Regions from separate parts of the Kitasatospora sp. NPDC001664 genome, predicted to be linked through region 3. Evidence: riboswitches for the same ligand, from Rfam matches in the RefSeq annotation. Region 3 holds a riboswitch; each other region holds the start of a gene.
What was found. Region 3 has a riboswitch for S-adenosylmethionine ahead of ACWCYY_RS19850 (aminotransferase class V-fold PLP-dependent enzyme). Riboswitches for the same ligand answer to the same signal wherever they lie in the genome.

Region 1 (3,264 bases), on a different contig from region 3:
CGCGGAGCAGGGCGGGGGCGAGCGAGAGGTGGTAGTCCTGCACCAGGACCGCGGCGTCCGGTGCGGCCTCGGCGGCCAGGGCCTCGGCGAAGGCGGTGTTGTAGGCCCGGTAGGAGTCCCACTCGCGGCGGAAGCGGTCGTCGAAGACCGGTGCCACCGGGGTCTCGTACAGCAGGTGGTGGACGAACCAGAGGGTGGAGTTGGCCACCCCGTTGTACGCCCGGGCGAATGTGCCGGGGTCGATGTCGAGCATCCGGACGGCCTGACCGCCGACCTGGTGCCCGGCCAGGTCGAGCCGGCCGTCGGGGGCCTGCCGGGCGGCGGTGCGGTCCGCCTCGGAGAGGGCGGCGCACACCCAGACGGCGGACGGGTCGTCGATCGCGGAGAGCCCGGAGACCAGCCCGCCGCCGCCTCTGCGCAGCGTCAGCGACCCGTCGTCCTCGGCGGTGAAGGACACCGGCCCCCGGTTGGAGGCCACCAGGATGGGGGCGGCCCCGGTCTGATTCGAACGTTCGGTCGCGAGATCGGCCATGTCACCAACCTTGCCTCGCACCCCCGGGGGCAAACCAGTCGGCACACGGGGGCTCACCGTCGGTGGTACTCCGGCACGGTCACCATCGGCGGCCGCTCCAGTGCGCCGACCGGATGGGTGTGGGCGGTGAACTCCCGGCTGGCCGGGTCCCGGGTGAACTGGGTGAGCAGCGGACGGACCAGGTCCTGCGTGCTCTTCAGCCGGTCGGTCCGGTCCAGCCGCTCCAGCGCGGTGCGGTAGATCGTCGCCGCCATCCGCCCGAGGGCCTGGCCGTCCTGGTGCCGGTGGTGCCGCACCCCGACGTCCACCTGGGCCAGCGCGTCCAGCCCGGCCAGCTCCAGCGCGTCCACCAGCAGGCCGAGCTCCACCCCGTAGCCGGTGGGGAAGGGCAGCCGCTCCAGCAGGGACCGGCGGGCCGCGTACTCGCCGCCCAAGGGCTGGACGAATCCGGCCAGTTGGGGCCAGTGGAGGTTCAGCAGGGGGCGCGCCACCAGCTCGGTGACCCGCCCGCCGCCGGCCGGGACGACGGCCCCGTCGGTCTCCAGGGGCCGGTCGTACATCGCCTTCACCAGGTGGATCGACGGGTCGGTCAGCAGCGGCCCGACGATCCCGGAGACGAAGGCCGGGTCGAACTCGCGCAGGTCCGCGTCCACGAAGCAGACGATCTCCCCGGAGGTGGCCAGCAGCGAGCGCCAGAGCACCTCGCCCTTGCCCGCCACCGCCGGCAGCCGGGGCAGCACCTCGTCCCGGTGCACCACCCGGGCGCCGGCCTCCGCCGCGATCCGGGCCGTGCCGTCGGCCGAGCCGGAGTCCACCACCACCAGCTCGTCCACCAGCGGCAGACGCTCCATCAGCTCGCGGCGGATCACCCGGACGATCCCGCCGACGGTCGACTCCTCGTCCAGGGCCGGCAGCACCACGCTGATCGTCCCGGCCGGCCCCGCCGCCCGCTTGGCCGCCAGCAGTGCCTCCAACGGCCGGTCGCCGGCGCTCCAGGAGCGCCGGCACAGCCAGTCGGACACCTCCGGCAGCAACTCCTCGGCAGGGTCGGACGGCTGAGGCTGGTCGGGCACTGTCTCGTCTCCTCGCGCTTCGCATCTCGTACCTCGGACGGCCGGTTCCCGCTCCGGCGCCTTCGGATACAGTCTTCGTACTGCGGTCAGACCTTCGCACGTCGGGGTCGGCCGGAGAGCAGGACCACAACTTCACAGAGCTCATCCAGAGGGACTGAGGGAACGGCCCGTTGACGTCCCGGCAACCTTCTCGCGCGATCAGGCCCATCTGCGGCCACGGCGGGACAGGTGCCAATTCCGGCCTGTGGCGCGACCGCGTCACGGGGAAGATGAGGAGAGAGGCCTCCGCCACCATGGCTACCGCTGTTTCCGCCGCACCCACCGTCGACCTCGGGCCCGCCGACCAGCTGTCCTGTCGCGAGTGCGGCACCAAGTTCCCGCTCGGCCCCAGCTTCGCCTGCCTCGAGTGCTTCGGCCCGCTGGAGATCGCCTACGACTTCGGCTCCGCGGACGCCGAGGCGCTGCGCAAGCGGATCGAGGCCGGCCCGGCCTCCATCTGGCGCTACGCCCCGCTGCTGCCCGTCCCGGCCGACGTGGCCTCCAAGCCCAACCTCAACCCGGGCTGGACCCCGCTGGTGAAGGCCGACAACCTCGGCCGCGAGCTCGGCTTCACCGCCCAGCTGCACGTCAAGGACGACTCGGGCAACCCGACCCACTCCTTCAAGGACCGCGTGGTGGCCTGCGCCATCGAGGCGGCGCGCGCGTTCAACTTCACCACCCTGTCCTGCTCCTCCACCGGCAACCTGGCCGGTGCGGTGGGCGCGGCGGCGGCCCGGGCCGGCTTCAAGTCCTGCGTGTTCATCCCGCACGACCTGGAGCAGGGCAAGGTCGTGATGGCCGGTGTCTACGGCGGCGAGCTGGTCGGCATCGAGGGCAACTACGACGACGTGAACCGCTTCTGCTCCGAGCTGATCGGCGACCCGGCCGGCGAGGGCTGGGGCTTCGTCAACGTCAACCTCCGCCCGTACTACGGCGAGGGCTCCAAGACCCTGGCGTACGAGATCTGCGAGCAGCTCGGCTGGCGCCTGCCGGAGCAGATCGTCATCCCGATCGCCTCGGGCTCCCAGCTCACCAAGATCGACAAGGGTCTGCAGGAGCTGATCAAGCTCGGCCTGGTCGAGGACCGGCCCTACAAGATCTTCGGCGCCCAGGCCGAGGGCTGCTCCCCGGTCTCCGCCGCCTTCAAGGCCGGCCGCGACGTGATCAAGCCGGTCAAGCCCGACACCATCGCCAAGTCGCTGGCGATCGGCAACCCGGCCGACGGCCCGTACGTGCTGGACATCGCCCGCCGCACCGGCGGTGCGGTGGAGGACGTCACCGACGCCGAGGTGGTCGAGGCCATCAAGCTGCTGGCCCGCACCGAGGGCATCTTCGCCGAGACCGCGGGCGGCGTGACCATCGGCGTGCTGAAGAAGCTGGTGGAGACCGGGCAGCTCGACCCGGCCAAGGAGACCGTGGCGATCAACACCGGTGACGGCCTGAAGACCCTGGACGCCGTCTCCGACGCCGGTCTGACCGCCACCATCCGCCCGACCCTGGAGTCCTTCCGCGCGGCCGGCCTGGCCTCCGCCTGATCCCCCCTCAGCACCGGTTTAGGAGTACCCCCATGAGCGCCACCGTCCGCATCCCGACCATCCTGCGCACCTACACCGGCGGCGC
Region 2 (3,264 bases), on a different contig from region 3:
AGGAGGCCCTGGAGCGGCACGGCGTCACCCGCCCCGACCTCGAACGGGCCGCCGACCTCCCGGCCGTCCGGGCCCTGATCACCGCTCAGCTCGACCACGCCGACCGCACCCTCGCCGAGGGCCGCGCCGTGATCGACCTCGCCCCGCCCGCACACCGTCCGATGGTCCGCTGCATGGTCGGCCTGGACGCGCTCACCTCCCGCGCCGCCCGGGCCGACCTCCCCGCCCTCCTCCGGCGCCCGGCCGGCCCGCCCAAGGGCGCCGCGCTCCGCCTGCTGACACGCGAGTACCTCCGGGCTCGGCGCGTCCGCCGGGCGAACCCCTGACGACTCCTCGGGTCACCCGGCTGCCCGGCTCAGGACTGCCGATCCCAGAGGTCAGGACGGGCCGGGCTCAGGACTGCCGGACGGCCTCGGTGAGGCGTTCGGCGGCGTCCACCACGGCTTGGGCCAGCCGGGCACCGGGGTGGCGGCTGAGCCGCTCGATCGGACCGGACACCGTGACGGCCGCCACCACGCGGTTGGACGGGCCGCGCACCGGCGCCGAGACGGACGCGACCCCGAGCTCGCGCTCCCCGACGGCCTGCGCCCAGCCCCGCCGCCGCACCCCGCTCAGCGCGGTCGCGGTGAAGCTGGCGCCCTGCAGGCCCCGGTGCAGCCGCTCCGGCTCCTCCCAGGCCAGCAGGATCTGGGCTGCGGCCCCGACCCGCATCGGAAGGGTGACCCCGACCGGGACGGTGTCCCGCAGGCCGGAGAGCCGCTCCGCCGCGGCCACGCAGATCCGCATCTCGCCCTGCCGCCGGTAGAGCTGGGCGCTCTCCCCGGTGACGTCGCGCAGGTGCGCGAGCACCGGCCCGGCCGCCGCCAGCAGGCGGTCCTCACCGGCCGCCGCCGACAGTTCGCCGATCCGGGCGCCGAGGGTGAACCGGCCCTCGATGTCGCGGGCGACCAGCCGGTGCTGCTCCAGCGCGACCGCCAGCCGGTGGGCGGTCGGCCGCGCCAGGCCGGTGGCGGCGACCAGCCCGGCCAGGGTGGTCGGGCCGGCCTCCAGGGTGCCGAGGATCGAGGTGACCTTGTCGAGGACGCCGACGCCGCTGATGGTTTCCATGGGTGTACTCCGTCTCAGAACCGCGGACGGCGGGTGGGTCCGCCCGCGGGGGCTCCGTGCGGGGAGCCGGGGGTGGTCAGCGAGGGAAGGCCGCAGAAGTGGGCCGAATGCCTGCGCCGGACACGAAACGGGTACGCGAAAGCGCCGGGGCGGGTAGCGCCCGGGCGAAGGACAGCACAGAGAGCACCGTGTCTCCTCATCTTCCCCGCGCCACTATGGCGACAGGCCGGAGTTGGCACTGCTCCCGCACGGCACGGCGCGTACTTCGGACGCCGGGTCGAACGGGGAGTTGCCGGGGCTTCGTAGGGCCGGTCCCTCCACCCCTCTGGATGATTCGCGAGGAACCATATCAAGTCGTGGCGGCGCCGTGACCAACCTCCCCCCACCTCGTCCGGAACCGCCCCGCCCCGGGCCGAAACCGGCCCGTCGGATGATCCACATTGGTAGCGTCGCCGCGTGACAGACCAACGAGCAGGGCAACCACAGCACACCGACCGGGGACTGACGCGCCGTCAGACGCTCGCCGCGGCCCTCGGCACGGCCGGCGCGGCCTGGCTGCTGCGCGGCACCGTCGGGCCCGACAGCGCGCAGGCCGTCGGCGCCGCCCCCGCCGGTCTCCCCGGAGGGCTGGTCCCGTACCAACGGGTGTTCGAGAACTGGGCCGGGGAGGTCCGCACCGACCCGCTCTGGGTCTGCGAGCCGACCACCCCGGAGCAGGTCGCCGAACTCGCGGACTGGGCCCGCGCCGCCGGCTGGCGGCTGCGCCCCCAGGGCCACCGGCACGGCTGGGCCCCGCTCACCGTCGCGCCCGGCACCCCGTCGACCGCCCGCGTCCTGCTGGTCGACACCACCCGCCACCTCACCGCCGTCACCCTCACCGGGGCGACGGTGGCCGGCGCACCGACCGTGCGGGTGCAGACCGGCGCCGCGATGGAGGACCTGCTGGCCCGCCTCGCCGAGCAGGGCCTCGGCGTCACCGGCTGCCCGGCCCCCGGCGACCTCACCGTCGGCGGCGTGCTCGCGATCGGCGGCCACGGCACCGCCGTCCCGGCGGCCGGTGAGACCGCCCCGGCCGGCCACGGCTACGGCTCGCTCTCCAACCAGGTGGTCTCGCTCACCGCCGTGGTCTGGGACGGGACCGCCGGCCGCTACGCGCTCCGCACCTACGACCGCACCGAGGCCGAGTCCGGCGCCCTGCTGGTCCAGCTCGGCCGGGCCTTCCTCACCGAGGCGGTGCTCCGGGTCGGGCCCGACCGTCCGCTGCGCTGCGTCAGCCGGGTCGACGTCCCGGCCACCGAGCTCTTCGCCGCCCCGGGCACCGCGGGTGCCCGCACCCTCGCCTCCTTCGTCGACCGGGACGGCCGGGCCGAGGCGATCTGGTACGCCTTCACCACCCACCCCTGGCTCAAGACCTGGCGGCTCACCCCCGGGCGGCCGTTCGCCGCCCGCAGCGTCGACGAGCCCTACAACTACCCCTTCTCCGACAACATCCCGAAGCCGGTCGCCGACCTGGCCGGCCAACTGGTCTCCGGTGCGCCGGAACTGGCCCCGGTCTTCGGGCAGCTCCAGTTCCTCATCACCAAGATCGGCCTCACCGGGGACCTCACCGACGTCCTGCTCTCCAGCGGCCTGCTGCGCTCCCTGCTCACCGGCGAGCTCCTCACCCACCTGCTCGCCGACGGCCTGCGCTCCGACCTCTGGGGCCCCTCCCGGGCCCTCCTCCAGTACGTCCGCCCCACCACCCTGCGGGTCACCGCCAACGGCTACGCGGTCCACCTGCGGCGGGCCGACCTCCAGTGGGCGGTCAACGCCTTCACCACCACCTACGAGCGCCTGCTGACGGAGTACCAGCAACGCGGCGAGTACCCCGTCAACGGCGCCGTCGAGATCCGCGTCACCGGCCTGGACGACCCCTCCGCCACCGGCATCCCCGGCGCGCGGCCCGCCCTGCTCTCCCCCCTGCGCCCCGACCCCGCCCACCCCGACCGGGAGACCGCCCTCTGGCTCGACATCCTCACCCTCCCCGGCACCCCCGGCCTGCACCGCTTCTGCCGCGACCTCGAACAGGCCCTGCTCGCCCTCTTCGACGGCACCCGCGCGACCCTCCGGGTCGAATGGTCCAAGGGCTGGGCCTACACCGACACCGCCGCCTGGTCC
Region 3 (3,264 bases):
TGGAGAAGGGCGGCATCGACCTCTGCGTCCTCGACGGCGAGGCCGTCCCGGCCGGCGGCCTCGGCGTCGCCCGCCAGATCAAGGACGAGATCTACGGCTGCCCGCCGGTCCTCGTCCTCATCGGCCGCCCGCAGGACTCCTGGCTCGCCGCCTGGTCCCGTGCCGACGCCGCCATCTCCCACCCGGTCGACCCGGTCCCCTTCGCCGAGTCCGCCGCCACCCTACTGCGAGCTCGCGTGGCGAGGCGTACTCCTGCGTAGGTGGTGATGCGTCCGGGGGCGCGGGGAACTGCGCGCCCAGCCACCCACGGTGCCGCACTCCGGATCTGACGGTCTGTCCCGCACGGTTCGGCCGTCTCACAGGGAAGAACAAGACCGCATCAGCGGGCCGCACCTCGCTAGGCTGGCTCCAGTCCACGTCAAGACGGAGAACTGGAGCTAGCCATGGCCCGTACCTGGCCCGACCTGTTGAGCGCACTGCTCGCCGGTGAGAACCTCACCCAGGCCGACGCCGCCTGGGCGATGGACCGGATCATGAGCGGCGAGGCCACCCCCGTCCAGGTGGCGGGCTTCGTGGTGGCGCTCCGCGCCAAGGGCGAGACGGTGGACGAGATCGCCGGCCTGGTCGACTCGATGTACGCCCACGCCGTCCAACTCACCGTCCCCGGACCGGCGGTGGACATCGTCGGCACCGGCGGCGACCGCGCCAAGACGGTCAACATCTCCACCATGTCGGCCATCGTGGCCGCCGCCGCCGGGGCCAAGGTGGTGAAGCACGGCAACCGCGCCGCCTCCTCCGCCAGCGGCGCCACCGACGTGCTGGAGCAGCTCGGCGTCAGCCCGGACGTCCCGCCGCACCGGGTGGCCGAGATCGCCGAGGAGGTCGGCCTGACCTTCTGCCCGGCCCCGGTGTTCCACCCCGCGATGCGGCACGCGGCCCCGGCCCGCCGCGACCTCGGGGTGCCGACCGCCTTCAACATCCTCGGCCCGCTGACCAACCCGGCCCGGGTGACCGCCCACGCGATCGGCTGCTTCGACACCCGCCTCGCCGGGCTGATCGCCGGGGTGCTGGCCCGCCGCGGCGCCAGCGCGCTGGTCTTCCGGGGCGACGACGGCCTGGACGAGCTGACCATCTCCACCACCTCGCACGTCTGGAGGGTGAAGGACGGTCAGGTCACCGAGACCACCTTCGACCCGCGCGAGGTCGGCATCGACCTGGTCGGCATCGAGGCGCTGCGCGGCGGCGACCCGGCCTTCAACGCCGCCGTGGTCCGCCGCCTGCTGGCGGGCGAGCGCGGCCCGGTCCGGGACGCGGTGCTGCTCAACTCGGCCGCCGCGCTGACCGCCCTGGACCTCACCGACGCCCCGCTCCCGGAGCAGCTGAAGGCCGGGATGGCGCGGGCCGCCGAGGCCATCGACTCGGGCGCCGCCGAGACCCTGCTGAAGAACTGGGCCGAGGCCACCACCCGTTCCTGAGCGTCGAGTTGAAGGCCCGGACCACGGTCCGGGCCTTCTTCGTACCCGGATGCGTCCAGATAGTGGAAGCCTGTTTGACCACTCCTCGGAAGCCGCTCTAGAGTTCACGACAGGTCATGAGCGACAGCGACAAGCCCCAGCTTGCTGTCCGGCAACCCTCCGTCCGTGGCGGGGTGCCCTGGGTGAGGACCGGGCACTGCGGCGATCCGTCCGCAGCGCAAGCGCGGACGTCGGCGGCACAGCTGCACCCCGAGGTCCCGGACCTTCAGAGGAGTGCACCCCCATGTCCGTCGCCACCTCCACCTGCGCCCCGCTCCCCGTCCTCGGCCACGACGTCCAGGTGCCGCTGGCCTCCGGCGAGAAGGTCACCTACGCCGCCCTCGACTACGCCGCGAGCTCCCCGGCCCTCCAGCGGGTCTGGGACGACGTCGCCGCCTACGCCCCGTACTACGGCTCGGTGCACCGCGGCGCCGGCTACCTCTCCCAGCTCTCCACCGACCTGTTCGAGCAGAGCCGCCGCACCGTCGAGGAGTTCCTCGACCTGCGCGAGGGCGACCAGGTCGTCTTCACCCGCGCCACCACCGACTCGCTCAACCTGCTGGCCGCCGCCGTCCCGGCCGGCACCGAGGTCTTCGCCTTCGAGACCGAGCACCACGCCTCGCTGCTGCCCTGGGCGCACAACGGCCTCAAGGTCACCTACCTGCGCGCCCCCCGCTCGCACGCCGAGGCGGTCGAGGCCTTCGACCTGGCGCTCGCTCAGAACCCCGCCGAGCACCGCCTGCTCTGCGTCACCGGTGCCTCCAACGTCACCGGCGAGCTCTGGCCGATCGCCGAACTGACCGAGGTGGCCCACCGCCACGGTGCCCGGGTCGTCCTGGACGCCGCCCAGCTGGCCCCGCACCACCGCGTCTCGGTCCGCGAGCTGGACGTCGACTGGATCGCCTTCTCCGGCCACAAGATCTACGCCCCGTTCGGCGCCGGCGTCCTGGCGGGCCGCTCCGACTGGCTGGACGCCGCCGAGCCCTACCTGGCCGGCGGCGGCGCCAGCCGCACCGTCGCCCGCGAGCTCGACGGCTCCGTCGCCGTCGAGTGGCAGACCGGCCCGGCCCGCCACGAGGCCGGCTCCCCGAACGTGATCGGCGCCTACGCCGTCGCCTCCGCCTGCCGGGCGCTCACCGAGGCCGGCTTCGACGCGCTGGAGGCCCGCGAGCAGGAGCTGATCGCCCGTCTGAAGGCCGGTCTGGCCGAGGTCCCCGAGGTCCGGGTGCTCAGCCTGTTCGGCGAGGACGCCGCCCGGGTCGGCGTGCTCTCCTTCGTGGTGCAGGGCTGGAACAGCTCGCACTTCTCCGCCGCGCTCTCCGCCGAGTACGGCATCGGCGTGCGCGACGGTCTGTTCTGTGCGCACCCGCTGGTGCGGACCCTGCTCGGCGGGGAGGAGGCGGCGCCCTCCGAGTGCGGCGCCCCCGAGCCGTCGCTGCCGGGCGAGCGCAGCCTCAACGCCATCCGGGTCTCCTTCGGCGCCGGCACCCCGGACGAGCACCTCGACCGCTTCCTGGCCGCCGTCCGGGCGCTCGTCTCCGACGGGGCGGCCTGGAACTACCGCAACGAGGGCGGCCGCTGCGTCGCCGACTCCCGTCGCAGCTGAGCGGAGCGTCCCGCAGGGGCGCGGGGAACTGCGCGCGGGGGAACGGCAGCACCTGCAACTGGCTGACGTACCCTCAGTTGCAGGTGAGCCGCCTTCCGTACCCGCGCAGTTCCTCGCGCCCCTGAGCGCTTGCCCTGCCGAGGC

Region 1: another riboswitch for S-adenosylmethionine. It lies ahead of thrC (threonine synthase); the one in region 3 lies ahead of ACWCYY_RS19850 (aminotransferase class V-fold PLP-dependent enzyme).
Region 2: another riboswitch for S-adenosylmethionine. It lies ahead of ACWCYY_RS05765 (IclR family transcriptional regulator); the one in region 3 lies ahead of ACWCYY_RS19850 (aminotransferase class V-fold PLP-dependent enzyme).

What each region holds. Positions count from the first base shown of each region.
Region 1 is NZ_JBSFGS010000014.1:146,867-150,130, reverse strand. It holds gene ACWCYY_RS21275 (alpha,alpha-trehalose-phosphate synthase (UDP-forming)) at 1-532, opposite strand, end outside; gene ACWCYY_RS21270 (glucosyl-3-phosphoglycerate synthase) at 586-1,566, opposite strand; SAM riboswitch class I at 1,744-1,881, shown strand; gene thrC (threonine synthase) at 1,899-3,179, shown strand; gene ACWCYY_RS21260 (ubiquitin-like small modifier protein 1) at 3,212-3,264, shown strand, end outside.
Region 2 is NZ_JBSFGS010000003.1:212,933-216,196, reverse strand. It holds gene ACWCYY_RS05770 (phytoene/squalene synthase family protein) at 1-326, shown strand, start outside; gene ACWCYY_RS05765 (IclR family transcriptional regulator) at 394-1,107, opposite strand; SAM riboswitch class I at 1,301-1,443, opposite strand; gene ACWCYY_RS05760 (cholesterol oxidase substrate-binding domain-containing protein) at 1,564-3,264, shown strand, end outside.
Region 3 is NZ_JBSFGS010000013.1:80,022-83,285, reverse strand. It holds gene ACWCYY_RS19860 (response regulator) at 1-260, shown strand, start outside; gene trpD (anthranilate phosphoribosyltransferase) at 444-1,475, shown strand; SAM riboswitch class IV at 1,588-1,705, shown strand; gene ACWCYY_RS19850 (aminotransferase class V-fold PLP-dependent enzyme) at 1,759-3,120, shown strand.